Regions from separate parts of the Mesorhizobium sp. ArgA1 genome, predicted to be linked through region 3. Evidence: predicted binding sites of a transcription regulator. Region 3 holds the regulator's gene; each other region holds the start of a gene.

Region 1 (9,943 bases), 290 kb from region 3:
TTTCCCCGGGCGCTGCGATCGTCGAGACGAGGAACCTGTCGGGCAAAGGCTTCGAGAATGTCTCCATGACTGTGCGCGCGGGCGAGATCGTCGGGCTCTACGGCCTGATCGGTGCCGGCCGCAGCGAGTTCGTCACCACGCTCTATGGCCGCCACAAGAAGTCGGCCGGCGAGGTCCTGTGGCAAGGCAAGCCGGTCCACATCAATTCCGAGCATGACGCGATAAAACTCGGCATGGCGCTGGCGCCGGAAAGCCGCCGCGACCAGGGCTTGTGCCTGAACCTGCCGGTCGGGATGAACCTCAATCTGCCGATCTACAAACGCATCTCCAGCAACCTGTTGATCTCCGGCGCGAAGGAGAAGGCCGAGGCTGACCGCCAGATCGCCGACCTCAGGATCAAGACGCCGACGCGTCATGCGCTGGCGTCCAGCCTGTCGGGCGGCAACCAGCAGAAGATCGTCATCGGCAAATGGCTGGCGCACGGCGCCAAGCTGTTCATCTTCGACGAGCCGACGGTCGGCGTCGATGTCGGCACCAAGGCCGAGATCTACCGTCTGTTCGGCGCGCTGCTGTCGAAGGGCGCCGGCATCATCCTGATCTCGTCCTATCTGCCGGAAGTCTATGAACTGGCCGACACGCTGCACGTGTTCCGGCGCGGCAAGCTTGTCGCCACGCACGGCTTCCGCACCGCCGACCACGAGGAAATTCTCACACAGGCGCTCGCCGAGAAACAAGAAAAGCTGGGAGGACAGACATGAGCACCGAAGCAGCCGCTGTCGAAAGACCGAAACGCAATTACAACGCCTTGTTCGGACTGACGCTGCTGGCGCTGCTGGTTCTGCTATGGGTTGTCCTGTCGCTGGCGACGTCAAGCTTCGCCTCAGCCAACAACATCTCAAACCTTTTGCGTCAGGGTTCGATGATCGCCATTTTGGCTGTCGGCCAGACCTTCGTCATCATCACCGGCGGCATCGATCTGTCTGTCGGCGCGGTGGTCGGCTTCGCCACCGTCATCGCCGCGATGTTGATCAATGCCGGCGTCCCGGTCTTCCTCGCCGTTCTGCTCACCCTGCTGGTCGGCGTCGCCATCGGCCTGTTCCACGGCTTCGGCATCGTCAAGATGGGCCTGCCGCCCTTCATCATCACGCTGGCGACGCTGACCTCGCTGCGCGGTATTGGCCTGTTGATGACCAACGGCAACTCGATCTCGATCAACAACGACCCATTCCAGGAGTTCTCGCGCAACTCCTTCCTCGGCGTCCCCAACCTGTTCTGGATGGTGATCCTGGTCGGCATCCCGGCCTACATCTTCCTGCATCACAGCCGCTGGGGCCGCTATCTCTTTTCGGTCGGCTCCAATGCCGAGGCCTCGCGCCTGTCCGGCGTCAACGTCCAGCGCACGATCTTCATGGCCTACACCCTGTCGGGCCTGTGCGCGGCATTCGTCGGCGTGCTGCTCGCCTCGCGCATCGGCATCGGCAACCCGACCCAGGCCGAGGGCTGGGAGCTGCAGGCGATCGCTTCGTCAGTGATCGGCGGCACCTCGCTGTTCGGCGCCGTCGGCTCGGTGCACGGACCGCTGCTCGGCGCCTTCATCCTCGCCACCATCAACAACGGCGCCAACCTGCTCAACGTCAACGCCTTCTGGCAGCGCATCATCACCGGCGTGCTGATCATCGTCATCGTCTACTTCGACGGCCTGCGCCGTCGCGGCAAATAATCCTCCCTGACTGCGCCGGTCCGCTCGACGGACCGGCGCCCTTTTGAACACTGGAATTGCTGAATGAAAGCCGTTATCTGCCGCTCGCCCGGCGATCTTGTCCTGGAAGATCGCGCCGCACCCGGCGCGCCGCCTGCGGGTTGGGCGCTGGTCGCGGTCAGCCATGTCGGCATATGCGGCACGGACTACCACATCTTCGAGGGCAAGCACCCGTTCCTCGCCTACCCCCGCATCATGGGCCACGAGGTGTCGGGCACCGTCGTCGAGGCCGGCGAAGGCGTTGATCTGGCCATCGGTGAACCGGTCGTCATCAACCCCTATCTCGCGTGCGGCAAATGCATCGCCTGCCGGCACGGCAAGCCCAATTGCTGCGTCAAGATCGAGGTGCTCGGCGTCCATCGTGACGGCGCCATGGCCGAGCAAATTCTTGTCCCGGCACAAAATCTCTATCCGACCAACGGCCTGTCGTTGGCGGACGCCGCCGCTGTCGAATTCCTCGCCATCGGCGCGCATGCCGTTCGCCGCGCCCGCGCCGAACCGGACGCCCGCACGCTGGTGATCGGCGCCGGCCCGATCGGGCTCGGCACGGCCATCTTCGCCGGTATCGCCGGGCTCGACGTCAGCCTGCTCGACATGAGCAGCGAGCGGCTGAGTTTTGCTCAAGCCGAACTCGGATTCGCCATCCTCGATGTTTCGAAAAAAAACGCCGCTGAGTTGGTTCGCGAGGCAACCGGCGGCGAGGGTTTCGACGTCGTCTTCGACGCCACCGGAAACACCGCCTCGGTGCAGTCCGCCTTTGCCCACGTCGCGCATGGCGGCACGCTGGTGTTGGTCAGCGTCGTCAAGGACGACATCGTCTTTTCCGATCCGGAATTCCACAAGCGCGAGATGACGCTGGTCGGCAGCCGCAACGCGCTGAGCGCCGACTTCGACCATGTCGCCGCCTCGATCCGCAACGGTGCCGTGCCTCTGGCCAAACTCGTCACCCATCGCACCACGCTCGCCGGCACGCCGCGCGATCTGGCTCGCTGGGCGCATGAGAAATCCGGCCTGATCAAGGCGGTGATCGAGGTGGGATAGCTTACCGTCTCGAGCCCTTGGTCACAGTGCCGACAGCTTCAACTCCACCCGCTCGGCCGGAAACCGCGTTTCGGCAAACTGGATCGGCTGACCGTCCGGCGTGACATTGACAGCGGTGGCGACCAGCACGATGGCGCCCGGCTGCAGATCGAGATCGGCGAGGTCGGCGGCATCGGCGTGGCGCGCGGACAGAACAGTCGACTGCCGGAGATAATCGTCGATGCCGAAGCGCTTGAGCGAAGCGGTGATGGATCCTGTCTCGGCCATCGCCTTCTCGATGCCGGCGAAACGCTTTGCTTCGTACCAGCTGGCAGCGCGCGACACCGGCCGTCCATCGGCTTCGCCGCGCGTCTCCAGCCGGATCACCTCGATGCCCCTGGCAAGGCCAAGCCCCTCGGCGACGCGCTGGCTGGCCGGCTCGACCACTGATGTAAGCAGCACGATATGCCGTTCCGACGTCTGTCCTTGCAGGCCCGTCGAAAACCGCGTCCGCGCGCCGATCGGATAGGACAGCCGTTTGCGCGACAGCACAAATGTGCCGCGTCCCTGTTCGGCTCGAAGCACGCCGTCCTGCACCAAGGCTGATATGGCGCTGCGCACCGTGTGACGATTGACGCCGTAGCGTTCGGCCAACGCCACCTCCGGCGGCAGCACGGCATTCTCGGCAAAGTCGCCAGCGGCAATCGAATGCAGGATCTGGTCGGCGATCTGCCGCCACAGCGAGACCCCGCTGCGCCGTTCAATACTGCTCACCATCTTATGCCCGGCCATTCTTGCCCCCGATCACGCCCTGTCATTCACCCGTCATGGACACGGGTTAGATAATAGGTATAATTTGTATAGTTGTCTATATCACTAGACAAATTTTGCATAGTCAGGGAGTTGCTGCATGCGAGGACAGGAAGCGCGCGACCGGGCCGAGCGCAAAGCCGTCATGGCGACGCTGGCGCAGGCCAGCGGCGGCGATATCGCCCGGCTCTGGAACGAGGCCGGCCTGACCTCGGAAGCCGAGCTTCTGCGCGGACCGGAAACCGGCCTGGTCACCGTGCGCGGCCGCATCGGCGGTGGCGGCGCGCCCTTCAATGTCGGCGAGGCGACGGTCACCCGCGCCACCGTGCGGCTGCCGAGCGGGCAGGTCGGCCACAGCTACATGCTCGGCCGCGACCGGAAGAAGGCGAAGCTGGCGGCGATCGTCGACGCGCTCTGGCAGGACCCTGCGCAGCGCCAGACGGTCGAGACCGCCCTGGTCGCGCCGCTGCGGGCGGCCCAGACCGAGGCGCGCGAAAAACGCCGCGCCGAGACGGCGGCTACGAAAGTGGATTTCTTCACCATGGTGCGCGGAGAAGACTGATGGATATCGCAGCCCAATCGATCGACGGCGGTTTCGCCGATCCTGTGTTCAACGCCCAGACCGTCTTCCGCGCGGTCATGGACGCCATGGCGCGACCGGGCAGCGTGCAGCCTTTGCCGGCCTTCACCCTGCCGCCGGCGCCGCTGTCGGCGACCGCCGGCGCCATCGCGCTGGCGCTGTGCGACAACGATACCCCACTCTGGCTCGACCCTGCTCTGCAGGGGTCCGCGGCGGTGAAATCCTGGCTTGGCTTCCACACCGGCGCGCCGCTCGCCAACACGCCAGCCGATGCGCATTTCGCTGTGATCGCCAACCCTGCGGAGATGGCAGCCCTCGACGGTTTCTCGCAGGGCACGCAGGACTATCCCGATCGCTCGACGACATTGATCCTGCGGGTCAGCGACCTCACCTCCGGCGCCCCGCTGCTGCTCGAAGGTCCCGGCATCGAAACCAGCGCGACCATCGCGCCGGCGCAGATGCCGCGGCATTTCGTCGAACAGTGGAAGCAGAACATCGGGCGCTTTCCGCGCGGCGTCGACATCATTCTGGCAGCGCCCGACGGCGTCGCCTGCCTGCCGCGAACGACGCGCATCAAGACGATGGAGGCGTAAAAATGTATGTCGCGGTAAAAGGCGGTGAGGCCGCTATCGCCAATGCCCACAGCCTGCTCGCTGACCGCCGGCGCGGCGACCGTTCGGTCCCGGCACTGCGCCTCGACCAGATCGTCGAGCAGTTGGCGCTCGGCGTCGACCGGGTGATGAGCGAAGGCTCGCTCTATGATCGCGAGTTGGCCGCACTCGCCATCGTCCAGGCGCGCGGCGACATGATCGAGGCGATCTTTCTGGTGCGTGCCTACCGCACCACGTTGCCGCGCTTCGGCTACGGCAATCCCATCGACACCGGCGCCATGCTGGTCGAGCGGCGCGTGTCGGCAACCTACAAGGACCTGCCCGGTGGCCAGTTGCTTGGGCCCACCTTCGACTACACGCACCGGCTGCTCGACCCCGAGCTTGCCGCCGGCGCCGAAGTCGCCGAACCTTTGCAACGCGCCGGCGAGGCGGAGGCGATGCCGCGTGTCTCGGCGATCCTCGCCCGCGAAGGCTTGATCGAGCCGGATGGAGAGATGCCTGGGGATCATGTCCCCGGCGACATCACCCGCGAGCCACTGGAATTTCCGATGGCGCGCGACATCCGGCTGCAGGCGCTGTCACGTGGCGACGAAGGGTTCCTGCTGGCGCTCGGCTATTCCACCCAGCGCGGCTATGCCCGCAACCACCCCTTTGTCGGCGAGGTCCGTATCGGCGAGGTCGAGTTGGAGCTCGACGTGCCGGAGCTGCCTTTCGCCGTGCCGCTCGGCAGCGTTCGCGTCACCGAATGCCAGATGGTCAACCAGTTCAAGGGTTCGGCCAAGGCGCCGCCGCAATTCACCCGCGGCTATGGCCTGGTCTTCGGCCAGAGCGAGCGCAAGGCGATGGCCATGGCGCTCTGCGACCGCGCGTTGCGGGCAACCGAACTCGGCGAGGATGTCGTGGCCGCCGCGCAGGACGAGGAATTTGTCATCTCACACTCCGACAATGTCCAGGCGACCGGCTTCGTCGAACATTTGAAACTGCCGCACTATGTCGACTTCCAGGCCGAGCTCGATTTGGTGCGCCGCATGCGCGCCGAATACGAGGCGCGGGAAAATGCGGATAGGGCGGCCGAGGACAAGCGGGAGGCGGCGGAATGATTTCAGCCGTCTCCGCTGCCACCATGACCAGCGCTGTGGTGGCCATTCAGCGCCTCGTTCCACTCTTTGCTGCCAGTGATAGCCTCACCACTCGCGCTTTCCTTTGGCGCGGGGAGAAACATCTTCCGCAGCGCGAAGGCCGCAACTGCGGCGAACACCAGCAACAGCACGCCAACATGCATCCAACCGGTCGAGTCCATCAGGGTCTTCTCCCGCGTCCTGGATGCCAAATCCATACCACAGAGCGGACGTGATCGCCATGACCGACATCGCCACCTACAACTTCGCCTATCTCGACGAGCAGACCAAAAGGATGATCCGCCGGGCGATCCTGAAGGGCATCGCCATCCCCGGCTATCAGGTGCCGTTCGCGTCGCGCGAAATGCCGATGCCCTATGGCTGGGGCACCGGCGGCGTGCAGGTCACCGCCTCGATCATCGGCCCTGACGATGTGCTGAAGGTCATCGACCAGGGCGCCGACGACACCACCAATGCGGTCTCGATCCGCGCCTTCTTCAAAAAGGTCGCCAATGTCGCCGTCACCACCGACACGGCGACCGCCACGATCATCCAGACCCGCCACCGCATCCCCGAGCATCCGCTCAGCGCCGGCCAGGTGCTGGTCTATCAGGTGCCGATCCCCGAGCCGCTGCGCTTCCTCGAACCGCGCGAGACCGAGACGCGCAAGATGCATGCGCTGGAGGAATATGGCCTCATGCATGTGAAGCTCTACGAGGATATCGCCAAACACGGCCGCATCGCCACCACCTATGCCTATCCGGTCAAGGTCGAGGGCCGCTATGTCATGGACCCGTCGCCGACGCCGAAGTTCGACAATCCCAAGATGCACCGCTCGCCGGCCTTGCAATTGTTCGGCGCCGGTCGCGAAAAGCGCATCTATGCCGTGCCGCCCTTCACCGATGTCGTCAGCCTCGACTTCGAGGATCATCCGTTCGAGGTCCAGACCTTCGACCAGCCCTGCGCGCTGTGCGCGGCCGAGAATGTCTATCTCGACGAGGTCATCCTCGACGACCATGGCGGCCACATGTTCGTCTGCTCCGACACCGATCATTGCGAGAAGCGGCGCGCTGACGGCCATCGCGGCCATCTTGCCCCGGAAATCTCGGAAACCCATTCTACCCCGGAAAAATTGGAGCCGGCGCAATGACCGACGAACCGCTGCTGCGCGTCTCGGCGCTGTCCAAATTCTACGGCTCGCGCGTCGGCTGCGAGAACGTTACCTTCGATCTTTGGCCAGGCGAAGTCCTGGCTGTCGTCGGCGAGTCCGGCTCGGGCAAGACGACGCTGCTCAACTGCCTGTCGACACGGATGTTGCCTTCCTCCGGCACCGCCAGCTACCGCATGCGCGACGGCCAGTTCCGCGAGCTCTACCGCATGAGCGAGGCCGAGCGCCGCTTCCTGATGCGCACCGACTGGGGGTTCGTCCACCAGAACCCGGCCGACGGCCTGCGCATGACGGTATCGGCCGGCGCCAATGTCGGCGAGCGGCTGATGGCGGTCGGCGATCGCCATTATGGAAAAATCCGCGCCACCGCCGTCGACTGGCTGTCGCGCGTCGAGATCGACGAGGACCGCATCGACGACGAGCCGCGCGCCTTTTCCGGCGGCATGCGCCAGCGCCTGCAGATCGCCCGCAACCTGGTGACCGGGCCGAGGCTGGTGTTCATGGACGAGCCGACCGGCGGCCTCGACGTCTCTGTGCAGGCGCGCCTGCTCGATCTGCTGCGCGGACTGGTCACCGATCTCGGCCTCGCCGCCATCGTCGTCACCCATGACCTCGCGGTGGCCAGGCTTCTGTCGCAGCGCATGATGGTGATGAAGGACGGCCGCGTCGTTGAAAGCGGTCTCACCGACCGCGTACTCGACGATCCGCGCGCGCCTTACACGCAGCTTCTCGTTTCTTCCATTCTACAGGTGTGACCATGCCGACGCCCCTCGTTGTTTCCGACGTCGCCAAGAGCTTCACCATGCATCTGCGCGACGGCATTAAGTTGCCTGTCGTCGCCGGTGTCTCCTTCTCGATCAAGGCGGGCGAATGCACCGTGCTCGGCGGCCCGTCCGGCGCCGGTAAGAGCTCGATCCTCAAGATGCTCTACGGCAATTATGCCGTCGACGAGGGCCAGATCATCGTCCAGCACAAGGACAGCCTGATCGATCTCGCCAACGCCAGTCCGCGCACGGTGCTTGCCGTGCGCCGGCAAACGATCGGCTATGTCAGCCAGTTCCTGCGCACCGTGCCGCGCGTTTCGGCCCTCGATGTCGTCGCCGAACCATTGGTCGAGCGCGGCGCGGAACGCGAGGCAGCCAGAGCCAAGGCACGCGCCTTGCTGGCGCAGCTCAACCTGCCGGAAAAACTCTGGGCGCTGCCGCCGGCGACCTTCTCCGGCGGCGAGCAGCAGCGCGTCAACATCGCGCGCGGCTTCATCACCGAGCACCCGATCCTGCTGCTCGACGAGCCGACCGCATCGCTCGATGCCACCAACCGCGACGTGGTGATCGAACTCATCGCCACCAAGAAGGCGGCTGATGTCGCCCTGCTCGGCATCTTCCATGACCACGATGTGCGCGAGGCGGTTGCCGACCGCATCATCGACGTCACCGCTTTCGCTCCGGGAAAAATCGCGGCATGACGAGAAAACTGTCGGAAACGCCGCTGATCCATCCGACGGCGGAGGTCGAGAATTCGACGCTCGGCCGCTGGACCGAGATCGCCGACCGCAGCCGGGTCTCGGAGAGCATTCTCGGCGACTATTCCTACATGATGCAGGATTGCGCCGTCTGGTGCGCAACCATCGGCAAGTTCTCCAACATCGCAGCCGCCGTGCGCATCAACGCCACCAACCACCCGACATGGCGGCCGACGCTTCATCACTTCACCTATCGCGCCTCCGACTATTGGGACGACGCCGAGCACGAGAGCGAATTCTTCGCCCAGCGCCGCGCCAGGCGCGTCGCCATCGGCCATGACACCTGGCTCGGCCACGGCTCGACCATCCTGCCCGGCGTCACCGTCGGCGACGGCGCCGCGGTCGGCGCCGGCGCGGTCGTGTCGAAGGATGTCGCGCCCTACACCATCGTCGGCGGCGTGCCGGCAAAACCGATCCGCGAGCGCTTCGACCGCCGCACCGCCGAGCGCTACCAGGCGCTCGCCTGGTGGGATTGGGACCACGCCCGCCTGCGCGCCGCGCTCGACGATTTCCGCGAGCTCGAGGCGGAAGCCTTCCTGGACAAGTACGGCGCGTAGCCCATCACATTGTCGTCATAAGACCAGCCCGATTCACATCTCTGACACAGGAGTCGGACAGGAGGCGGTGTTCCCTTTGGAGATCGCAATGCCCCAAACTATCAGACCCTCGCTCGCCGGCTATTTCGAAGGAACCAACCCCAAACCACCGGTGCATCTCGGCACCCGCTACGACACGTCAGGCAATTTCCTGCCCGAACCCGGCAACACGGTCGTCAGCCATCTCGTGAACGGCTCACCGTCCGAAGCGGTGGTCATCGAGGTGCGCGAGCGCATGCTTGCCATGCCCGACGCCGATCGCCTCGCCTTCACGCCCATATCCAGCCTGCACATGACGCTGTTCCAAGGCATCATCGAATATCGCCGCCGCCTGCCCTACTGGCCGCAGGACGTGCCGCTCGACACCAGCATCGAGGACATGACCAACCTCTATCTGGAACGCTTGAAAGGCTTCGAGGGCCTCGCCCCGTTCAACATAAAAGTGATAGAGGTCGTGCCGACCGGTCTCACCGTTGCCGGTGCGACCGATGACGATGTGCGCGCCATGAGCGCATGGCGCGACGCGCTGTCGGTGCCGTTCGGCTATCGCCATCCCGATCACGACAGCTATGCCTTCCACATCACCTTTGCCTACCAGATCCGCCGTCTTGCCGACGACAGGGCGGCCGCATGGCAGGATCTGTTCGAAGACTGTCTCGCTCGGTTCTCCCGGCAGGCCCCGGTGATCGAACTCAAGGCCCCGGCATTCTGCAGCTTCAGGGACATGAAGCATTTCGAGGAGCTGCTGGTGCTGGGCTG
Region 2 (9,943 bases), 810 kb from region 3:
ATATTGGGCGAAGCAGGACCGATGGCCCGGGTGATTCCGGGCCGTCGGTCCCCGACTTCGTACGCTCCGGGGACCTTTCCCACGCCGCGTGAGCGGAAAACTGATTTGTGAGCATCAACATGTTCAGCTGGTTTGAAAAAAGGCTCGATCCGTTCCCCGCAGCGGAACCGGTCGAGCCGCCGAAGACGCTGGTTGCCTTCTGCGTGCATTATACGCGTGGCGCCTGGCCCTACATCATCGTCGATGCGGTGCTGGTGACGGCGATCGCGGTCGCCGAAGTGTGGATGTTCGGCTTCATGGGCCGCATCGTCGACTGGCTGTCCGGGCAGAATCGCGAAACCTTCCTGCAGAACGAGAGCTGGAAGCTCGCCGGCATGGCCTTCGTCGTGCTGTTTGCGCTGCCCGGTACGGTTTGGCTGCACTCGCTGCTCAACCAGCAGACGCTGATGGGCAACTACCCAATGCGAATCCGCTGGCAGGTGCATCGCTATCTCTTGAAGCAGTCGATGAGCTTCTACCAGGACGAATTCGCCGGCCGCATCGCCACCAAGCTGATGCAGACGGCGCTTGCCGTGCGCGAATGCGTCATCAAGGTGATCGACGTCCTCAACTACGTCATCGTCTATTTCCTCGGCATGCTCTTCATCGTCGGTTCAGCCGACGTGCGGCTGGCGGCACCGCTTGGCGTCTGGCTGCTCGGCTATATCGGCCTGTTGCGCTACTTCATCCCGAAGCTCGGAAAGGTCGGCGAGGCGCAGGCCAATGCGCGCTCGACCATGACCGGCCGCGTCGTCGACAGCTACACCAACATCCAGACGGTCAAGCTGTTTTCCCATGCGCGCCGCGAAGCAACGTTCGCCAGGGAAGGCATGGCCGGCTTCCTCGACACGGTCTACCGGTCGATGCGGCTAGTGACTGTGCTGTACGGCCTGCTCTACATCCTCAACGCGTTGCTGCTGTTCTCTGTGACGGCGCTGGCGCTGTGGCTGTGGCTTGGCCAGGCGGTGACGATCGGCGCCGTCGCCGTGGTCATCGGCCTTGTGCTCAGGATGTGGGGCATGTCGCAGTGGATCATGTGGGAAATGTCCGGCCTGTTCGAGAATATCGGCACGGTGCAGGACGGCATCGCCTCGATCTCGCTGCCGCGCCTGGTCGAGGACCGGCCGGGGGCGAAGGACATTGCCGTCACCAAGGGTGAGATTAGGTTCGACGATATCCGCTTCCATTACGGCAAGCAGAAAGGCGTCATCGAGAGCCTGTCGCTGACGGTGAAGCCTGGCGAGAAGGTCGGCATTGTCGGCCGCTCCGGTGCGGGCAAGTCGACGCTGGTCAACCTCCTGTTGCGCTTACTATGACCTTGAGAAAGGCCGGATCCTGATCGACGGCCAGGAGATCGCATCGGTGACGCAGGATTCGCTGCGCGCACAGATCGGCATGGTGACGCAGGACACCTCGCTGCTACACCGTTCGGTGCGCGACAACATCCTCTACGGCCGGCCCGACGCCACGGAAGAGATGGTCGTCGAGGCAGCCGGGCGGGCCGAGGCGCTGGAGTTCATCGCCGGGCTTTCGGACCACACTGGACGCAAAGGGTTCGACGCTCATGTCGGCGACCGGGGCGTCAAATTGTCGGGCGGCCAGCGGCAACGCATCGCCATAGCTCGCGTTATGTTGAAGGACGCGCCGATACTTATCCTTGACGAAGCGACCTCGGCGCTGGATTCCGAAGCCGAGGCCGCCATCCAGGAGAATCTCTACAAGCTCATGCAAGGCAAGACCGTCATCGCCATTGCGCACCGGTTGTCGACCATTGCGGCGATGGACAGGCTCGTCGTCCTCGACAAGGGCCGTGTCATCGAGGAAGGGTCGCATGAGGAACTCGTCGCCAGCGGCGGGCTCTACGCGCAGCTCTGGCAGCGCCAGTCGGGCGGGTTCCTGCTCGACGACGGCCCGGTCGATGCCGCCAGTGACGCCGTTGCCAACGACATCGGCGTTAAGGGCGAAGCCGCGGAATGATGACATCAGCATGATGACAGCCGTCTATCGCTGGTTCGAGAACTGGGTCTATCCGTTCAGGGAGCCTGCGAGCCTTCGGCCACCATCAAGCGTCGGCGGCTTTCTCTGGCACTATGTCGGCCAGGCGAAGTTCGCCTTCTTCGCCATGCTGGTCATCGGCGGCATCGCGCCGCTGGTCGAGGCCGGGCTGTTCTACTTCGTCGGCCGGCTGGTCGATATCCTCGACCAGCTGCCCGGCGAGCGCAGCTGGCACGCGCTCTGGACCGCCGCCGGTCCTGAACTGGTGTTCATGATCGCAGTGGTGCTGGTCATCCGCACCGTCGTGGTAGGTCTGTCGGCGCTGGTCAACGAACAGACGATCACGCCGGGCTTCTACAATCTGGTGCGCTGGCAGGCGCACCGGCACGTCTCGCGGCAGTCCTACACCTTCTTCCAGAACGATTTCGCCGGCCGTATCGCGACAAAGGTCTGGCAGGCGGGGCAAGCGACCGGCGATCTGATGGAGAGCTTCATCGAGGTCGTCTGGTTCATGCTCGTCTATACGGTGACGACACTGGCGCTGGTCGCCGGGCTCGATCTCAGGTTGGCGGCGCTGGTGTTAATCTGGATCGTCGCTTTCGGCTTTCTGGCCAAGCTCTATCTGCCCTCGATCCGCAGGAATGCCGAGGCGACCGCCGAGGCCGGCTCTATGATTACCGGCCGCTTCGTCGATTCCTATTCCAATGTGCAGACGCTGAAACTGTTCTCGGCCGATGGCGATGATCGCTACATCAAGAACGGGTTCGACATCTATCTCGACGCGCTACGCCCTTTCACCCGAAGGCTGACCGGCGTGCGCATGGCGCTGACGACGCTGGCTGGCATCATGATCACGGCGATTGGCTGCTTTGCGGTCTATCTCTGGGTCGAAGGGTCGATCACCGTCGGCGCCGTCGCCTTCACGCTTTCCCTCGTGTTGCGGCTTAACATGCTGTTTGGAAGGCTGATGATGCAGCTCAACGGCATTTTGCGAAATCTCGGCGTGCTGGAGAACTCCAAGGCGCTGATCACGCAGCCGCTCGGACTGATCGATGCACCCGATGCGAAGGAGCTTGTCGTCGCCGGCGGCCGCATCGAGGTGAAGAATGTCGAGTTCCACTATGGCAAGGGGTTCGGCGTGCTCAATGGCATCGACCTTGTCGTCAAGCCGGGCGAGAAGGTCGGGCTGGTCGGGCCGTCGGGTGCCGGCAAGACGACGCTCGCCAACCTCATCTTGCGCCTCTACGATCTGGAAGGCGGGTCGATCACCATCGACGGCCAGGATGTCGCTGACGTGACGCAGAATTCGCTGCGCGCCAATATCGGCGTGGTCAGCCAGGACACGGCCCTGTTCCACCGTTCGCTGCGCGACAACATCAAGCTCGGCATGCCCGATGCAACCGATGCCGAGGTGGTCGCTGCAGCGAAGAAGGCCGAGGCGCACGAGTTCATATTGGGCCTGCGCGACAACCGGGACCGTGCCGGTTACGAGGCCTTTGTCGGTGAGCGCGGCGTGAAACTGTCGGGCGGCCAGCGCCAGCGCGTGGCGATCGCTCGCGTCTTCCTCAAGGACGCGCCGATCCTGATCCTCGACGAGGCGACCTCGGCGCTCGATTCCGACATCGAGGCGGCGATCCAGGAGAACCTGACGCGGCTGATGGAGAACAAGACGGTCATTGCCATCGCGCATCGGCTGTCGACCATTGCGGCACTCGACCGGCTGGTGGTGCTGGACGGCGGCCGCATCGTCGAACAGGGCACGCATGATGAGCTGGTGGCGTTCGACGGGCTCTATGCGCGGCTGTGGAAACGGCAGTCCGGCGGCTTCCTCTATAACGAGGAAAGCGTGCTGGAAGAGACGCGGCCGGCAGAGTAGAACGCTGAGATGTCGGTCAGGATGCCCTCGAACTTTGGACGCAGCAGCGCGCAGGAGAGCGCGCTCGACCTGCTCGGCCACGAGATTCTGGCCGAAAAGGCGGCCGCACTTGGCCGTACTGGTCAGCGTGTCGACGAGACACTGAAGAGGCTGCGCGAGAACAGCGACAGCGAACAGCGCCCCCGGCTGCTGAAGGAAGCCGCCGCGGCGGTGCACGCCTATTTCATCCAGCGCGAACTCTGCGGCTTGCGCCGGCATGATGCGGTGATCCGCGAGTACGACATCCCGAGGGCAGTGCTGGTCAGGCTCGGCGCGAGCTAGAGATCATCGGCCGGCAAACAATCATTCCAGCCATTCGGTGATGAAACTGCCGCTTTCGTGGATGTCGGTCGATTCGAGCGGGCCTGGGCCGAGATTGGTGAATTTGTGCGGTGTGTTCGGCGGCACGATCAGGATCTGGCCGGCAGTGGCCTCGATCTGCTGGTCGCCGATGGTGAACAGGCCGGTGCCCTTGCGGATGATGAAGATCTCGCAATAGGGGTGGGTGTGCAGCCGCGGGCCGCCGCCGATCTCTGCCTGGTAGTTGAAGATCAGGCAGGAGCTGGAGCCGTAGGCGCCCAATTGCAGTTCGCCTTGCCAAAGGCCGGGCGTCCTGGTCCAGGTCTCGAGGTCGATGATGTGTGCCATGTCAGCGAGACTAGATCACGGCAACATGGCCTGTCGAGACCGGCGGGGACCCTCGGATTTGCTGGTATTTTCCTGTCGTTTAGCCGCCTTTTCAGGTCTTTGGGCAACTGGCCGACTGACGCGCTGTTCTGTCCCCGCGACAATCTGCCCTTGTGGCCTGACCCCGCTGGACAAAAACGGGCTTCACGCATAAACCGAACTCCAAATGCCGGAGGAATTCGCTAGCTTGTTCGCCATGCGCTGTCGGGCCGGCGCGATGGAGCGGGAACAAAGCTCGGCCACCGGCTCGGAAGAGGCGAAAGGATCAGGCACCCGTGAGCGCAACCGACACCCAGGATCCCAACCGTCGTGATTTTCTTTACGTCGCCACTGGCATGGCCGCCGTGGTCGGCGCTGGGGCCGTCGCCTGGCCGTTCATCGACCAGATGCGCCCCGATGCCTCGACGCTGGCGCTGGCTTCGGTTGAGGTCGATGTTTCCTCGCTGACGCCAGGCATGTCGCTGATTGTCAAATGGCGCGGCAAGCCGGTCGTGGTGCGCAACCGCACCGAGCAGGAAATGAAGGACGGCGAGGCCGTCAACCTGGCCGACCTCAAGGATCCGATCGCCCGTAACGCCAATCTGCCGGCCGATGCGCCGGCGACCGACGCCAACCGTACCACGCCCGGCAAGGAAGCCTGGATGGTGATGGTGCAGGTCTGCACGCATCTGGGCTGCATTCCGCTCGGCCAGGAAGGCGATTTCGGCGGCTGGTTCTGCCCGTGCCACGGTTCGCAGTACGACACTGCCGGCCGCATCCGCAAAGGCCCGGCGCCGGAAAACATGGCCGTGCCGGTATTCAAGTTCATTTCCGATACCAAAATCCTTATCGGTTGAGGCAGGGGATATTTCGATGAGCGAGGGACACTCGACCTATACGCCCAAGACCGGTATCGAACGCTGGTTCGACGCCCGCATGCCGCTGCCGCGCATGGTCTATGACAGTTTCATCGCCTATCCGGTGCCGCGCAACCTCAACTATGCCTGGACCTTCGGCGGCATCCTGGCGATCATGCTGGTGGCGCAGATCCTGACCGGCATCGTGCTGGCCATGCACTATACGGCCGACACCAATCTCGCCTTCGGCTCGGTCGAGAAGATCATGCGCGACGTGAATTCGGGCTGGCTGTTGCGTTATCTCCATTCCAACGGCGCCTCGTTCTTCTTCGTCGCCGTCTACATCCACATCTTCCGCGGGCTATACTACGGCTCCTACAAGGCGCCGCGCGAGCTGCTGTGGATCCTCGGCTGCATCATCTACCTGCTGATGATGGCAACCGGCTTCATGGGCTATGTGCTGCCCTGGGGGCAGATGAGCTTCTGGGGCGCCACCGTCATCACCGGCTTCTTCAGCGCCATTCCGCTGGTCGGCGACTGGATCCAGCAGCTGCTGCTTGGCGGCTTCGCTGTCGACAATCCGACGCTCAACCGCTTCTTTGCGCTGCACTACCTCTTGCCGTTCATGATTGCCGGCGTCGTCGTGCTGCACGTCTGGGCGCTGCATGTCGTCGGCCAGTCGAACCCGACCGGCATCGAGGTCAAGTCGCAGACCGATACCGTCGCCTTCACGCCCTATGCGACCATCAAGGACGCGTTCGGCATGATCGTGTTCCTGTTCGTCTTCGCCTATTTCGTCTTCTACCTGCCGAACTTCCTCGGCCATCCGGACAATTACACGGTCGCCAACCCGCTGAAGACGCCGGCCCACATCGTGCCGGAATGGTACTTCCTGCCGTTCTACGCGATCCTGCGCGCCATCACCTTCAACATCGGGCCTATCAATTCCAAGCTCGGCGGCGTGCTGTGCATGTTCGGCGCCATCGTCATGCTGTTCCTGGTACCGTGGCTCGATACCTCGAAGGTTCGCTCGGCGGTCTACCGGCCCTGGTACAAGCTGTTCTTCTGGCTCTTCGTGGCCGACGCGGTCCTTCTGGGATGGCTGGGCTCGCAGCCGGCGGAAGGCGGCGGTCTGTTGACCCTCATGATAGGTGAGGTCTCGGGCAACTACGTCGGCTACGCTCAAGCGGCGACGCTGTTCTACTTCGCCTTTTTCCTCGTCATCCTGCCGGTGCTCGGCCTGATCGAGACGCCGCGCAGGCTGCCGAATTCGATCACCGAAGCGGTGCTGGAGAAGAACAAAGGTGCCGGTGGCGGACATCCGGCAGGTGCGAATGCCGCGCCGGAAACCAAGGGCTGAGCGAGAATCTAAGGGGATTTGGCATGAAAAAGATTCTCACCTCGCTCGCCTTGCTTGGCCTGTTTGCTGGCGGCATTGGTGCCGTCGGCAGCGTGGCGATGGCCGCTGAAGAGGCGCATAACGCGGCCGCGCCGACGCATTTCCCGATCGACGAGCCGAAGGAAATGGACTGGAGCTTTGCCGGCCCGTTCGGCACCTACGACAAGGCGCAGCTGCAGCGCGGCCTGAAGGTCTACAAGGAAGTCTGCTCGGCCTGCCACTCGATGAACCTGGTCGCGTTCCGCACGCTCGAAGGCCTCGGTTATTCGGAGGCGCAGGTAAAATCCTTTTCCGCCGAATACACCATCCATGACGGTCCCAACGATGCCGGCGACATGTTCGACCGTCCGGGCAAGCCGTCCGACCATTTCCCGGCGCCGTTCGCCAATGAAGAGGCGGCTGCCGCCTCCAACGGTGGCGCTGCTCCGCCCGATATGTCGCTGCTGGCCAAGGCGCGCGGCGTCGAGCGCGGCTTCCCGCGCTTCGTCTTCGACATCTTCACCCAATATGCGCAGGGCGGCCCGGACTACATCCATTCGCTGCTGACCGGTTACGACCAGACGCCGCCGGCCGGCATGGTGATCCCGGAAGGCACCCACTACAACCCGTACTTCATGTCCGGCGTGTCGCTGAAGATGCCGAAGCCGCTCTCCGACGGCCAGGTCACCTATGATGACGGCTCGCCGCAGACGATCGACCAGTATTCGCGCGACGTCTCGGCCTTCCTGATGTGGGCCGCCGAGCCGCATATGGAAGACCGCAAGAAGACCGGCTTTCGCGTGCTGGTGTTCCTGCTTCTGTTCGGCGCCCTGGTCTATCTGACCAAGCGCAAGGTTTGGGAAGGCGTGGCGCACTAAGGCTGCGCAGCATGCGAAATCAAAAAAGGGCGCCGAAAGGCGTCCTTTTTGTATTTCGGCAGGTGGATGTGTCACATGGCCGTCACCCCCTGGGACGATCCTGCCTTGCCCTCATCAAAGGATCGCACCCATGAAAAGATATGCATCGCTCGCGGCGGGCTTCCTGCTGCTCGTTACTGGTTCCGTCGCCCTTGCCGATGACGCCCAGCCTTTCGTCACCAACAAGGACATCGACCTGACGATGATCCTGCCGCCGCCGCCGGCCAACGATTCGGCCGAGACCAAGGCCGAGCTCGGCGCGGTGCTGACGCTGCAGGTGACGCGCACACCAGAGATGGTGGCCAGCGCCGTCGCTGACGCGGAGGAGAATGTCTGGCGCTTCGCCGATGTCATGGGCCCGAACTTCAACAAGGACAAGCTGCCGAAATTCGGCGCCTTCTTTGATCGCGTGGTGGCCACCGAGGGCGCCGTTGTCGACCCGGCCAAGGATGTCTGGAAGCGTCCGCGTCCGCATCAACTCAGCGACCTCGTCAAGCCCGTGGTCAAGCTTTCGAGCTCCGGGTCCTGGCCTTCCGGCCACGCCACGGTCGGCACCATGATGGGCATCATCCTGGCCGACATGGTGCCGGAGAAACGCCCAGAGATCATGGCGCGTGCGGCGCAGTATGCCCACAACCGTGTGGTCGGCGGCATCCACTACCCGTCCGACGTCGAGATGGGCAGGATTTCCGGCAGCGTGATTGCCGCGGTCGTGCTCAACCGCGATGACTTCAAGGCCGAATACGATGTGGCCAAAGCGGAGCTGCGTTCCGACTTAGGCATGTAGACCGCTTCTTAGCAGCCGATTTCGACACAAAGGGGCGCCTTCGGCGCCCCTTTCCTGTTCATGGCCGGGTTTGTGGGGTCGTTCGACAAATGGTGCGTTGGCATGGCGGCGTCCGGTTGATATTCGACGCAGCGAAAGGCGGACGCCTGTGCCGCCATGAGAATGGATCGATGATGCGGCTCAAGGACTGTCACAACTTTTCCGACTTCCGGCGCATGGCGCAGCAGCGGCTGCCGGGGCCGATCTTCAACTACATCGACGGCGCGGCCGACGACGAGGTCACCTATCGCCGCAACACCGAGAGTTTCGAGCGCTGCGACCTCGTTCCCAACGTGTTGCGCGGGGTGAGCGAGATCGACATGTCGGTAACGGTGATGGGCCAGAAACTGGCAATGCCCGTCTATTGCTCGCCGACCGCCTTGCAGCGGCTGTTCCATCATCAGGGCGAGCGCGCGGTGGCCAAGGCTTCGGCCAAGTTCGGCACCATGTTCGGCGTTTCCTCGCTCGGCACCGTCAGCCTTGAGGAAGCGCGCAAGATCAGCAGCAGTCCGCAGGTCTACCAGTTCTATTTCCACAGAGATCGCGGCCTCAACCGGGCGATGATGCAGCGGGCCAAGGCGGTGGGTGTCGAGGTGATGATGCTGACCGTCGACAGCATCACCGGAGGCAATCGCGAGCGCGACAAGCGCACCGGCTTTGCCATTCCCTTCAAGCTCAACCTTGCCGGCATGCTGCAGTTCGCGCTCAAGCCGGGCTGGGCGATCAACTATTTCACCCATGAAGGGTTCAAGCTGCCGCAGCTCGACGAGCATGTCGATATGGGCGGCGGCACGATGTCGATCAGCCGCTACTTCACCGAGATGCTTGATCCGTCGATGACGTGGGACGATGTCGCCGAGATGGTCAGACTGTGGGGAGGCCCGTTCTGCCTCAAGGGCGTCATGTCGGTGGAGGACGCCAAACGCGCCGTCGAGATCGGCTGCAGCGGCATCGTGCTGTCGAACCATGGCGGCAGGCAGCTGGACGGCTCAAGGGCGGCGTTCGACCAGCTGGCCGAGATCGTCGATGCCGTCGGCGACCAAATAGACGTCATCATGGATGGCGGCGTGCAGCGCGGCACGCATGTGCTGAAGGCTCTGTCGCTCGGGGCCAAAGCTGTCGGCGTCGGGCGCTACTATCTGTTTCCGCTGGCGGCGGCCGGCCAGCCCGGCGTTGAACGGGCGCTCGAGCAGATGCGGGTCGAGATCGAGCGCGGCATGAAGCTGATGGGCTGCAGTTCGATCGAACAATTGTCGCGCAACAACCTCCGTTTCAGGTAATCTCGGCTCATGAAATCCTCACTCGAAGACACGCTGGTCGCCGCGATCCGCACCATTCCGGACTATCCGA
Region 3 (9,943 bases):
GAAGTCCAGGAAGTCCGCATCGGCTATGACGGCATCGTCTTCGCCACCGACATCAAGGGCCCGGATTGGGCGCTGGTTCCGGCCGACATCTACAAGGCGCTCGCCGCCAAGCTGGTCGTTGACGGTAAGCTCGTCGACAATCCGAACACCAAGTGGAGCCAGGTCAACCCGAAGCTGCCCGACTGGGATATCGCCGCCTACATCCCAGGTGAAAAGCACGGCACCCGCGAAGTGTTCGAGACCAAGCTGCTCGACGCCGGCTGCGACAAGGACGCCCTGAAGGCCACCGGCATCGCCGACGACAAGGAAATCGGCAAGACCTGTATCGCCATCCGCAAGGACGGCAAGGCTGTCGACATCGACGGCGACTACACCGAGACGCTCGCCCGCATCGACTCCAACAAGACCGGCGTCGGCGTGTTCGGCCTCGCCTTCTACGAGAACAATGCCGACAAGCTGAAGGTCGCCACCGTGAAAGGCATCGTGCCTTCGACCGAGACGATCGCCGACGGCACCTACCCGGTGTCGCGCCCGCTGTTCTTCTACGTCAAGAAGGCGCATCTCGGCGTCGTCCCCGGCCTCAAGGAATATGTCGAGTTCTTCCTTGACGACCAGATGATCGGCCCGGAAAGCCCGCTCGCGCAGTACGGCCTGGTTTCGGCTCCCGACGCCGAGCGTCAGAGCCAGCGCGACGCCTTCGCCGCCGGAAAGACCATGTAATCGACTGACCGGATCGGGGCGCGGACCAAATCCGCGCCCTGATTTCGCCGCTTGCCGCAACGGCGGCGGCGATCTGAACTTTCCCAGGGGTGGGTGATGTCGTCCTTGCTCGTACTCGCCATAGTCGTTGTCATCGGCGTGGTCGCCTTCGTGATCGGCCGCCAGCGCGCCGCGGCGCACGATACCGGCAAGGTAAAGCCGCATTCGCGCGCCCACTATCACGGCTGGTGGGCCTTTCTGCTCGCCGTCCTGCCTGCCGTCCTGCTGCTCGCCGTCTGGGACATCGGCTCGTCCTTTTATCTTGACCGGCACATCCACGCCGCCCTGCCCGAGCGCACTGTCGACTCCAAGGTCGCCAGCGAAGCGCTCGACGTCAGCTTGGTGAAGAGCCTCGCCAAGGGCCTGCGCCGGCTCGATGCCGCCACGCCGCTTCCCGCCACCTTCACTGAATTGCAGCCGCTGCTCATCGCCAAGGGCGTGGCGCTGGCCAGCGATACGCAGGATTACATGATCCCGATCGCCGCCGATGCGAACACGGTCCAGGACAGGCTCGGCCTGTTCGGCGCCGTCGTCACCTTGGCCTTGTCTGTCGCAGGCGCCTTCTATGCGCTGCGGCAGATCGCGCCGCGCGCCAGGGCGCGCAACAATGTCGAGAGGCTGATGCTGTGGGGGCTGCTCGCGGCGTCGACCATCGCCATCCTGACCACGGTCGGCATCGTGCTGTCGATGCTGTTCCAGACCATCACCTTCTTCGAAAGCGTGTCGCCGATGAGCTTCTTCTTCGGCACCGTGTGGGATCCGCGTTTCGCCGCCGCCGGCTCCGGCGGCAGCCAGGGCCAGTTCGGCCTGATCCCGCTGCTCGCCGGCACGCTCTACATCGCCGCCGTCGCCCTGGTGGTGGCCGTGCCGGTCGGGCTGATGTCGGCGGTCTACATGTCCGAATATGCCTCGCGCAGCGTACGTTCGGTGGTCAAGCCGGCGCTGGAACTGCTGGCCGGCATCCCGACCATCGTCTACGGCATCTTCGCCGTGGTCACGCTCGGACCGTTCCTGCGCGACCTGTCGGCGGCACTCACCGGCGGTTCGCCCTTCATCCAGGGCCAGAGCATCTTCACCGCCGGCCTGGTGATGGGCGTGATGCTGATCCCGGTCGTGTCCTCGCTGTCCGACGACATCATCACCGCGGTGCCGCGCGCCATGCGTGACGGCTCGCTCGGCCTCGGCGCGACGCGCTCCGAGACGATCAAGCGGGTGATCCTGCCGGCCGCACTTCCCGGCATCGTCGGCGCCATCCTGTTGACGGCGTCGCGCGCCATCGGCGAGACGATGATTGTCGTGCTGGCGGCCGGCGTTGCCGCCAATCTCACCGCCAATCCATTCGAGGCGATGACGACCATCACCGTCAAGATCGTCAACCAGCTGACCGGCGACCTCGAGTTCAACTCGCCGCAGACGCTGGTCGCCTTCGCGCTCGGCCTGACGCTGTTCGCGTTGACGCTGGTGATGAACATCGTCGCCCTCTACATCGTGCGCAAGTACCGGGAGCAGTACGAATGACCGACATTCCCCTGGACACGATGGCGGGTGCGGTTGCGCGTCCGCGCCGCGACATCGGGCTGAAGGCGCGCTATGCCGCCGAACGCCGGTTCCGCATCTACGGTATGATTGCGATCTCGGTCGGCCTGGCCTTCCTGGCCATCATGCTGATCACCATCGTCTCGAAAGGCTACACGGCCTTCTGGCAGACGACGGTGACGCTGCCGATCACTTTTGACGAGAAGGTCATTGACCCGTCGAACAAGCGCGCCACCGATCCGAGCGTGCTGATCAAGGCGAACTATCCCAAGCTTGCCGACAGCGCGCTGGTCGCCAAGCTCGGCATCGATCCGGCCAACAAGCCGATGATGCTGAAGCTCAAGGGCTTCCTGTCGGAAGGCGCCCGCGTCCAGCTGCGCGACATCGTCATGGCCGATCCGTCAGTGATCGGCACGACGCGCGACGTCAATATACTGGCGGCGGCCAATCTCGACTCGGCCTTCAAGGGCCAGATCGATCTCGGCGTCGAGGAGGCGCGCCGCAAGGTCTCCGACCAGCAGATCGAGTGGATGAACAAGCTCAAGACCGACGGCGCGATGGCCGAACATTTCAACACCGGCCTTTTCACCTATGGCGCCTCCAGCCGGCCTGAGACGTCGGGCATGGGCGTGGCCATCATCGGCTCGTTCTACATGATGGTGATCGTGCTTCTCCTGGCGCTGCCGATCGGCGTCGCCGCATCGATCTATCTCGAGGAATTTGCCAAGAAGAACCGCTTTACCGACCTGATCGAAGTCAACATCAACAATCTGGCGGCGGTGCCATCGATCGTCTTCGGCCTGCTTGGCCTCGCGGTGTTCATCAACTTCCTCGGCATGCCGCGCTCGGCCGCCTTCGTCGGCGGCCTGGTGCTCACCCTGATGACGCTGCCGACCATCATCATCGCGACGCGCGCCGCCCTTGCAGCGGTGCCGCCGTCGATCCGCTCGGCAGCGCTTGGCCTTGGCGCCTCGAAGATGCAGATGGTGTTCCAGCACATACTGCCGCTTGCCGCCCCCGGCATCCTGACCGGCACCATCATCGGCCTGGCGCGTGCGCTCGGCGAAACAGCGCCGCTGCTTCTGATCGGCATGGTCGCCTTCGTCGCCGACTATCCGAAGACGCCTTTCGATCCGGCGACCGCGCTGCCGGTGCAGATCTACATGTGGGCAAACGAGGCCGAACGCGCCTTTGTCGAGCGCATGTCCGGCGCCATCATCATCCTGCTCGTCTTCCTCATGGCCATGAACATCACCGCGATCGTGCTTCGGCGCCGGTTCGAGCGGCGCTGGTAGAAAAAAGGCAATTTGGTATGAACATCATGACCGAACAGTCCCTTGAAAACGCAGTGGGCGACAAAATGAACGCCAAGTCGAACGAAGTCATCAAGATGCGCGGCGACAAGGTCGGCGTGTTCTACGGCGAGAAGCAGGCGCTGTTCGACGTCAACCTCGACGTCCGACAGAACCAGGTGACGGCGCTGATCGGCCCGTCCGGCTGCGGCAAGTCGACCTTCCTGCGCTGCCTCAACCGCATGAACGACACCATCGATTCGGCGCGGGTGACCGGCAAGATCACGCTGGACGAAGACGACATCTACGACAAGAGCATCGACGTCGTCGAACTGCGCGCCCGTGTCGGCATGGTGTTCCAGAAGCCCAATCCGTTCCCGAAGTCGATCTACGAAAACGTCGCCTACGGTCCGCGCATCCATGGGCTGGCCAAGCGCAAGTCCGACATGGACCAGATCGTCGAATCCAGCCTGAAGAAGGCGGCGATCTGGAACGAGGTCAAGGACCGCCTGCAGGAGCCCGGCACCGGCCTGTCCGGCGGTCAGCAGCAGCGTCTGTGCATCGCGCGCGCCATCGCCGTGTCGCCGGAAGTGATCCTGATGGACGAGCCCTGCTCGGCGCTCGACCCGATCGCCACCGCCCGCGTCGAGGAGTTGATCGACGAACTGCGCCAGAACTACACGATCGTCATCGTCACGCACTCGATGCAGCAGGCGGCGCGCGTGTCGCAGCGCACGGCGATGTTCCATCTCGGCTACCTGGTCGAGGAGGGCGCCACCGACAAGATGTTCACCAACCCCGACGACAAGCGCACCCAGGACTACATTACCGGCCGCTTCGGCTGAGCCGTCCAGCGGTTGAATTTTCAGGCACGAGGACCAGGATCATGGGTGAACATACCGTCGCATCCTTCGATGAAGAACTGGGGCAGATCAGCAAGCTGATCCGCGACATGGGCGATCTGGCCGGCTCGATGGTGAGCGGCTCGACCAAGGCGCTGCTCACTTCGGACAATGCGCTGGCGCAGCGCGTCGTTTCCGACGACGCCATCATGGACGCGCGCCAGCGCGAACTCGACGACCGCGCCATCACGCTGATCGCCAAACGCCAGCCGATGGCCAACGATCTGCGCGCCGTGGTCGGCTCGATCCGCATGGCCGGAGACCTCGAACGCATCGGCGATCTCGCCAAGAACATCGCCAAGCGTGTCGGCACCGTCGGCTTGAGCGTCACGCCGCGCGACCTGTCGCATTCCATCGATGCGATGGCGCAGCTGGTGCTGATCCAGGTGCAGGGGGTTGTCGAGGAATATGCTGCGGCAGACGCGGCAGCGCTGGCGAAGCTCAGGAATGACGACGAGCGCATCGACGTCAAATACACCTCGGTGTTCCGCGAGCTTTTGACCTACATGATGGAAGACCCACGCAACATCACGGCCTGCACGCATCTCCTGTTCTGCGCCAAGAACCTGGAGCGCATCGGCGATCATGTCACCAACATTGCCGAAAATGCGTATTATGTGCTGACCGGCCAGCAATTGCCCGCCAATCGCCCGAAGCAGGACGAAACGGCGATGGCCACATCGCCCTGATAAAGGTGAACTGCTGATGATTGCGCCACGCATCATGGTCGTGGAGGATGAGGAGCCGCTGGGCGTGCTGCTCCGCTACAACCTCGAATCCGAAGGCTACCAGGTCGAGGTGGTGACACGCGGCGACGAGGCCGAAATCCGGCTGCAGGAAAACGTGCCGGATCTCTTGGTGCTCGACTGGATGGTGCCGGCGGTGTCGGGCATCGAGCTCTGCCGCCGGCTCAGGATGCGGCCAGAGACCGAGCGGCTGCCGATCATCATGCTGACCGCGCGCGGCGAAGAGAGCGACCGCGTGCGCGGCCTGTCCACCGGCGCCGACGACTATCTGGTCAAGCCGTTCTCGACGCCGGAGTTCATGGCGCGGGTGAAGGCGCTGCTGCGCCGCGCCAAGCCCGAAGTTCTGTCCAGCGTGCTCAAGGTCGGCGACATCGTGCTCGACCGCGAGTCGCACCGCGTCTACCGCAAGAAGAGCGAGATACGGCTGGGGCCGACCGAGTTCCGGCTGCTCGAATTCATGATGCGCCACCCCGGCCGGGTGTTCTCGCGCAGCCAGTTGCTCGACAATGTCTGGGGCGAGACGATCTATATCGACGAGCGCACGGTCGACGTGCATGTCGGGCGCCTGCGCAAAGCTGTCAACAATGGCCGCATGCCGGATGTGATCCGCACCATCCGTGGCGCGGGGTATGCGATCAGGGAAGACTGATCAGGCAACGCTCTTTCCAGCGCCCGCTCGCGCCTGCACGCCCGGCGCGAAAATCTCCTGGTCGACAAAGGTCAGCGCGCGCATGGCGCAGCCTTCGCGGATCAGCGGCAATTCGTTCGGCTCGGTGTCGAAAGAGATCGATTTCGAGTGCTGGCCGCCGGCGGTCTGGGCGATCGCCCCGCGCAGCGCCGGCTCGATCAGGTCGAAGGCGGCGGCGCTGACGCCGACCATCGCGACCGGTGCCGGATCGATCAGCGCGAACAGGCTGCCGAGGCCGAAGCCGAGCGCCTCGCCGGCCTTGCGGTAGGCTTCGCGCTCGGGGCCATCGGTCTCGCGGGCACGTGCAGCCAACGCCCGCATGTCGGCGTCGCCGACATCGACCGGTTCGGCATCCTCGCTCATCATTTTGGCGCTGCGCCAGATGGCGTAGTTGCCGGCATAAGCCTCGACGCAGCCGCGCCGCCCGCAGCGGCACAGCGCGCCGCCGGGCCGATGGATCATGTGGCCGAACTCGCCGCCCGACGAATGGGTGCCGGTGAACAGCTCGCCCTTCAGCACCAGCCCCATGCCGATGCCGTGCGAGAGCAGGATGGCGATGAAATCATCGCGATAGCGCTCAGGCTGGCGCCATTGCAGCGCCACCGCCATCATGTTGCAATCATTTTCCATGGTGGCCTGTATGCCGAATTCCGCTTCCAGTATGTCGGCGAATGCAATGTCTGTCAGCGGCGTGATCGGCGACCACAGCATGGCGCGCGCCTGCGAATCGGTGATGCCCTGGATGCCCATGGCGATGCGGGCGATGCTCTGGACATCGAGGTCGGGGTCCTCGAGCCGCCGCCGCACGATTGCCGTGCATTCGCCGATCAGCTCGTCGCGCGGCATGGTCAACGTATCCAGCCGGCGCTGCTCCTCGGCGACCACCTGGCCGGCATAGTCGATGACAGTGACGGAAAGGAAATTAAGCGACAGCACCACGGTCATCACCGCCGCCGCTTCCGGATTGAGGCCCAGGCCGACTTGCGGCCGGCCGCGTTTCAGCGCGCCGGTCTCGCCTGGCTTGCTCTCGGCCAGGATGCCTTCCGCAATCAGGTCGGACGAGATTGCCGATATGGTCGAATGGCTGAGGCCAGTGGTCGCCGCGATCTCGGTGCGCGACGGCTGGCCGGCCCGGCGCACGGCCGAAATCACCATCGCACGGTTGCGACGGCGCAGATCGTCGTGGCGGATTCCAACCGACATCTTTTTTGTTTCCTCCCGGTCCTCCTCCCGCCTCATGATAGTGAGGGCGGTCGGTGACACCAGCAAATATTGGCAGAAGCAGGCCGCGCTGTCATTGTTTATTGCGAGTCCCGAAAAAATTCACTGAGGCCATCAGATTCCATCAGAATCGATGTTGACAGGGTCTCGCCGTTGGACCAGTATTTTTTCGAGGCTCGAAAAAATAGAGCCTCTGTGTGCCGGCCTTCGGGCCAGTTTTGTCGCGCCGCGCGCGGCGCAGGGAGGATTATCATGAACAGATTTGCAGCCGCCATGCTGGCGGGTGTCGCCATGTCGCTGACGCTGGTGTCGGTCGCGCAGGCGAAGGACAAGGTCATCGGCGTGTCGTGGTCGAACTTCCAGGAAGAGCGCTGGAAGACCGACGAAGCGGCGATGAAGGCGGCGATCGAGGCGGCCGGCGACAAGTACATTTCCGCCGACGCGCAGTCCAATCCCGGCAAGCAGTTGACCGACGTCGAAAGCCTGATCTCGCAGGGCGCCAACTCGCTGATCATCCTGGCGCAGGACGCCTCGGCCATCGGCCCGGCGGTGCAGAAGGCGCTGGATGAAGGCATCCCGGTCGTCGGCTATGATCGCCTGATCGAGAACAAGGACGTCTTCTACCTGACCTTCGACAACAAGGAAGTCGGCCGCATGCAGGCCCGCGAAGTGTTCAAGGCGAAGCCTGAAGGCAACTACGTCTTCATCAAGGGGTCGGGTTCCGACCCGAATGCCGATTTCCTGTTCTCGGGCTCGATGGAAGTGCTCAAGGAAGCCATCGATTCCGGCAAGGTCAAGAATGTCGGCGAGGCCTACACGGATGGCTGGCTGCCGGCCAACGCCCAGAAGAACATGGAACAGTTCCTGACCGCCAACGACAACAAGGTCGATGCCGTGGTCGCGGCCAATGACGGTACCGCCGGCGGCGTCGTCGCCGCGCTGACGGCGCAGGGCCTGGCCGGAACCGTCCCGGTCTCGGGCCAGGACGGCGACCATGCCGCGCTGAACCGCATCGCGCTCGGCACGCAGACCGTGTCGGTGTGGAAGGATGCGCGCGAACTCGGCAAGAACGCCGCCGAGATCGCCTCGCAGCTCGCCGACGGCAAGAAGACCGGCGACATTGCCGGAGCCAAGGACTTCACCACGCCTGGCGGCAACACCGTCAAGTCGCTGTTCCTGACCCCGGTTGCCATCACCAAGGACAACCTCAACGTCGTCATCGACGCCGGCTGGATCAAGAAGGACGAAGTCTGCGCGGGTGTCGCCGCCGGCAGCGTCGCTGCCTGCAACTGATCTGCCGACTTCAAGTAGAGTAACGCCGCGGCTGACAGGCCGCGGCGTTTTTTCAAGGCAATTTGTGTTTCCGCCGCGGGCGGCTAACTTCTAGGCTGTGGTCCGGCATCCGCGTCAGACGGCAAGCCGCTGGGAGGACATCATGACCGACACGACCTCGACTTCGCAGGCCGACACCGCGCGCGCGTCGGAACTCGGCGCGGTCGCGCGCTTCCTGAAGGCGACGGAGATCGACACCCGCATGCTCGGCATGGTCGGCGCGCTGGTGGTCATCTGGGTCGGCCTGCACATCCTGTCGGGCGGTCTTTTTCTGACACCGCGAAATCTGTGGAACCTGTCGGTCCAGACATCAGCGGTCGCCATCATGGCCTCCGGCATGGTGCTGGTCATCGTCATGCGCAACATCGATCTGTCGGTTGGATCGGCCGAAGGGGTGATCGGCATGGTCATGGGCTTCGCGCAGGTGCATTTCCTGGTGCGTTTTGTCGGGCTTGAGCTTGGCAATCCCTGGATCTGGGTGCTGGCGCTGGCGATCGGCCTGGCGCTCGGCCTTCTCATCGGCGCCTTCCAGGGTTTTATCATCGCCTATCTCGAAGTGCCGGCCTTCATCGTCACGCTCGGCGGCCTGCTGGTCTGGCGCGGTGCGGCCTGGTGGGTGACCAGCGGCCAGACCGTGGCCCCGCTCGATGCCACCTTCCAGCTGATGGGTGGCGGTCCCGCCGGATCGATCGGCGCGACCTGGAGCTGGGTCGTCGGCATCGTCGCCTGCCTTGCCGTGGTGTTCGCGCTGTTCAACGGGCGCCGACAGCGCAAGCGTTTCCGCTTTCCGCTGCGACCGATCTGGGCCGAGACGCTGATAGGCACTGTGACCTGCGCAGCCATCCTGGGCGCGGTGTGGGTTGCCAATTCCTATCCATGGCCGGTCGGTATCGTGAAGCGGTATGCGGAGGCCAACAACATCGCCATTCCCGAAGGCGGGCTGTTCATCGCCCATGGCATCGCCATTCCGGTGCTGATGGCTGTGATGGTGGGCATCGTCATGACCTTCATCACCAAACGCACGCGTTTCGGCCGCTATGTCTTTGCCATTGGCGGCAACCCGGAAGCCGCCAACCTCGCCGGCATCAACACACGCTGGGTCACCATGAAGGTGTTCATGATCATGGGCGTGCTGGCTACGATCGCCGCTGCCATCTCGTCGGCCAGGCTGAATTCCGCGACCAACGCACTGGGCACGCTGGACGAGTTGCTGGTCATCGCCGCCGCCGTCATCGGCGGCACGTCGCTGGCCGGCGGTTCGGGAACCGTGATCGGCGCCATGCTGGGCGCGCTTTTGATGCAGTCGCTGCAGTCCGGCATGGTGCTTCTCGGCGTCGACTCGCCGCTGCAGAGTATCGTCGTCGGCGCAGTGCTGGTGGTCGCGGTGTTTCTCGACACCGTCTACCGCAAGCGCGTTTAGGAGGAGAACGATCATGGAAAAGACTGCCTCCGCAAACACCGGCACAG

Evidence for each region. The regulator PhoB, encoded in region 3, activates phosphate uptake and scavenging genes when phosphate is short. The targets are predictions, from matches to a motif close to TGTCATNNANCTGTCAT.
Region 1: phnF (phosphonate metabolism transcriptional regulator PhnF) is a predicted target of PhoB. The motif match lies at 3,592-3,608, and genes of this name have one in related genera.
Region 2: ACWGTI_RS02360 (acid phosphatase) is a predicted target of PhoB. The motif match lies at 7,798-7,814, and genes of this name have one in related genera.

What each region holds. Positions count from the first base shown of each region.
Region 1 covers NZ_JBSKBQ010000001.1:1,022,499-1,032,441, forward strand. The annotation lists gene ACWGTI_RS04950 (sugar ABC transporter ATP-binding protein) at 1-758, shown strand, start outside; gene ACWGTI_RS04955 (ABC transporter permease) at 755-1,720, shown strand; gene ACWGTI_RS04960 (zinc-binding alcohol dehydrogenase family protein) at 1,784-2,800, shown strand; gene phnF (phosphonate metabolism transcriptional regulator PhnF) at 2,822-3,571, opposite strand; gene phnG (phosphonate C-P lyase system protein PhnG) at 3,690-4,151, shown strand; gene phnH (phosphonate C-P lyase system protein PhnH) at 4,151-4,762, shown strand; gene ACWGTI_RS04980 (carbon-phosphorus lyase complex subunit PhnI) at 4,765-5,880, shown strand; gene ACWGTI_RS04985 (hypothetical protein) at 5,883-6,080, opposite strand; gene ACWGTI_RS04990 (alpha-D-ribose 1-methylphosphonate 5-phosphate C-P-lyase PhnJ) at 6,140-7,048, shown strand; gene phnK (phosphonate C-P lyase system protein PhnK) at 7,045-7,821, shown strand; gene phnL (phosphonate C-P lyase system protein PhnL) at 7,824-8,531, shown strand; gene ACWGTI_RS05005 (DapH/DapD/GlmU-related protein) at 8,528-9,145, shown strand; gene ACWGTI_RS05010 (DUF1868 domain-containing protein) at 9,234-9,943, shown strand, end outside.
Region 2 covers NZ_JBSKBQ010000001.1:501,767-511,709, reverse strand. The annotation lists gene ACWGTI_RS02400 (hypothetical protein) at 1-92, shown strand, start outside; partial or broken gene ACWGTI_RS02395 (ABC transporter ATP-binding protein) at 120-2,016, shown strand; gene ACWGTI_RS02390 (ABC transporter ATP-binding protein) at 2,027-3,910, shown strand; gene ACWGTI_RS02385 (DUF6665 family protein) at 3,920-4,231, shown strand; gene ACWGTI_RS02380 (cupin domain-containing protein) at 4,253-4,597, opposite strand; gene petA (ubiquinol-cytochrome c reductase iron-sulfur subunit) at 4,912-5,472, shown strand; gene ACWGTI_RS02370 (cytochrome b) at 5,489-6,832, shown strand; gene ACWGTI_RS02365 (cytochrome c1) at 6,856-7,728, shown strand; gene ACWGTI_RS02360 (acid phosphatase) at 7,859-8,554, shown strand; gene ACWGTI_RS02355 (alpha-hydroxy acid oxidase) at 8,728-9,873, shown strand; gene ACWGTI_RS02350 (adenine phosphoribosyltransferase) at 9,883-9,943, shown strand, end outside.
Region 3 covers NZ_JBSKBQ010000001.1:1,313,718-1,323,660, reverse strand. The annotation lists gene ACWGTI_RS06470 (substrate-binding domain-containing protein) at 1-720, shown strand, start outside; gene pstC (phosphate ABC transporter permease subunit PstC) at 817-2,277, shown strand; gene pstA (phosphate ABC transporter permease PstA) at 2,274-3,590, shown strand; gene pstB (phosphate ABC transporter ATP-binding protein PstB) at 3,608-4,432, shown strand; gene phoU (phosphate signaling complex protein PhoU) at 4,474-5,178, shown strand; gene phoB (phosphate regulon transcriptional regulator PhoB) at 5,195-5,884, shown strand; gene ACWGTI_RS06440 (ROK family protein) at 5,885-7,126, opposite strand; gene xylF (D-xylose ABC transporter substrate-binding protein) at 7,397-8,437, shown strand; gene ACWGTI_RS06430 (sugar ABC transporter permease) at 8,580-9,896, shown strand; gene ACWGTI_RS06425 (ATP-binding cassette domain-containing protein) at 9,910-9,943, shown strand, end outside.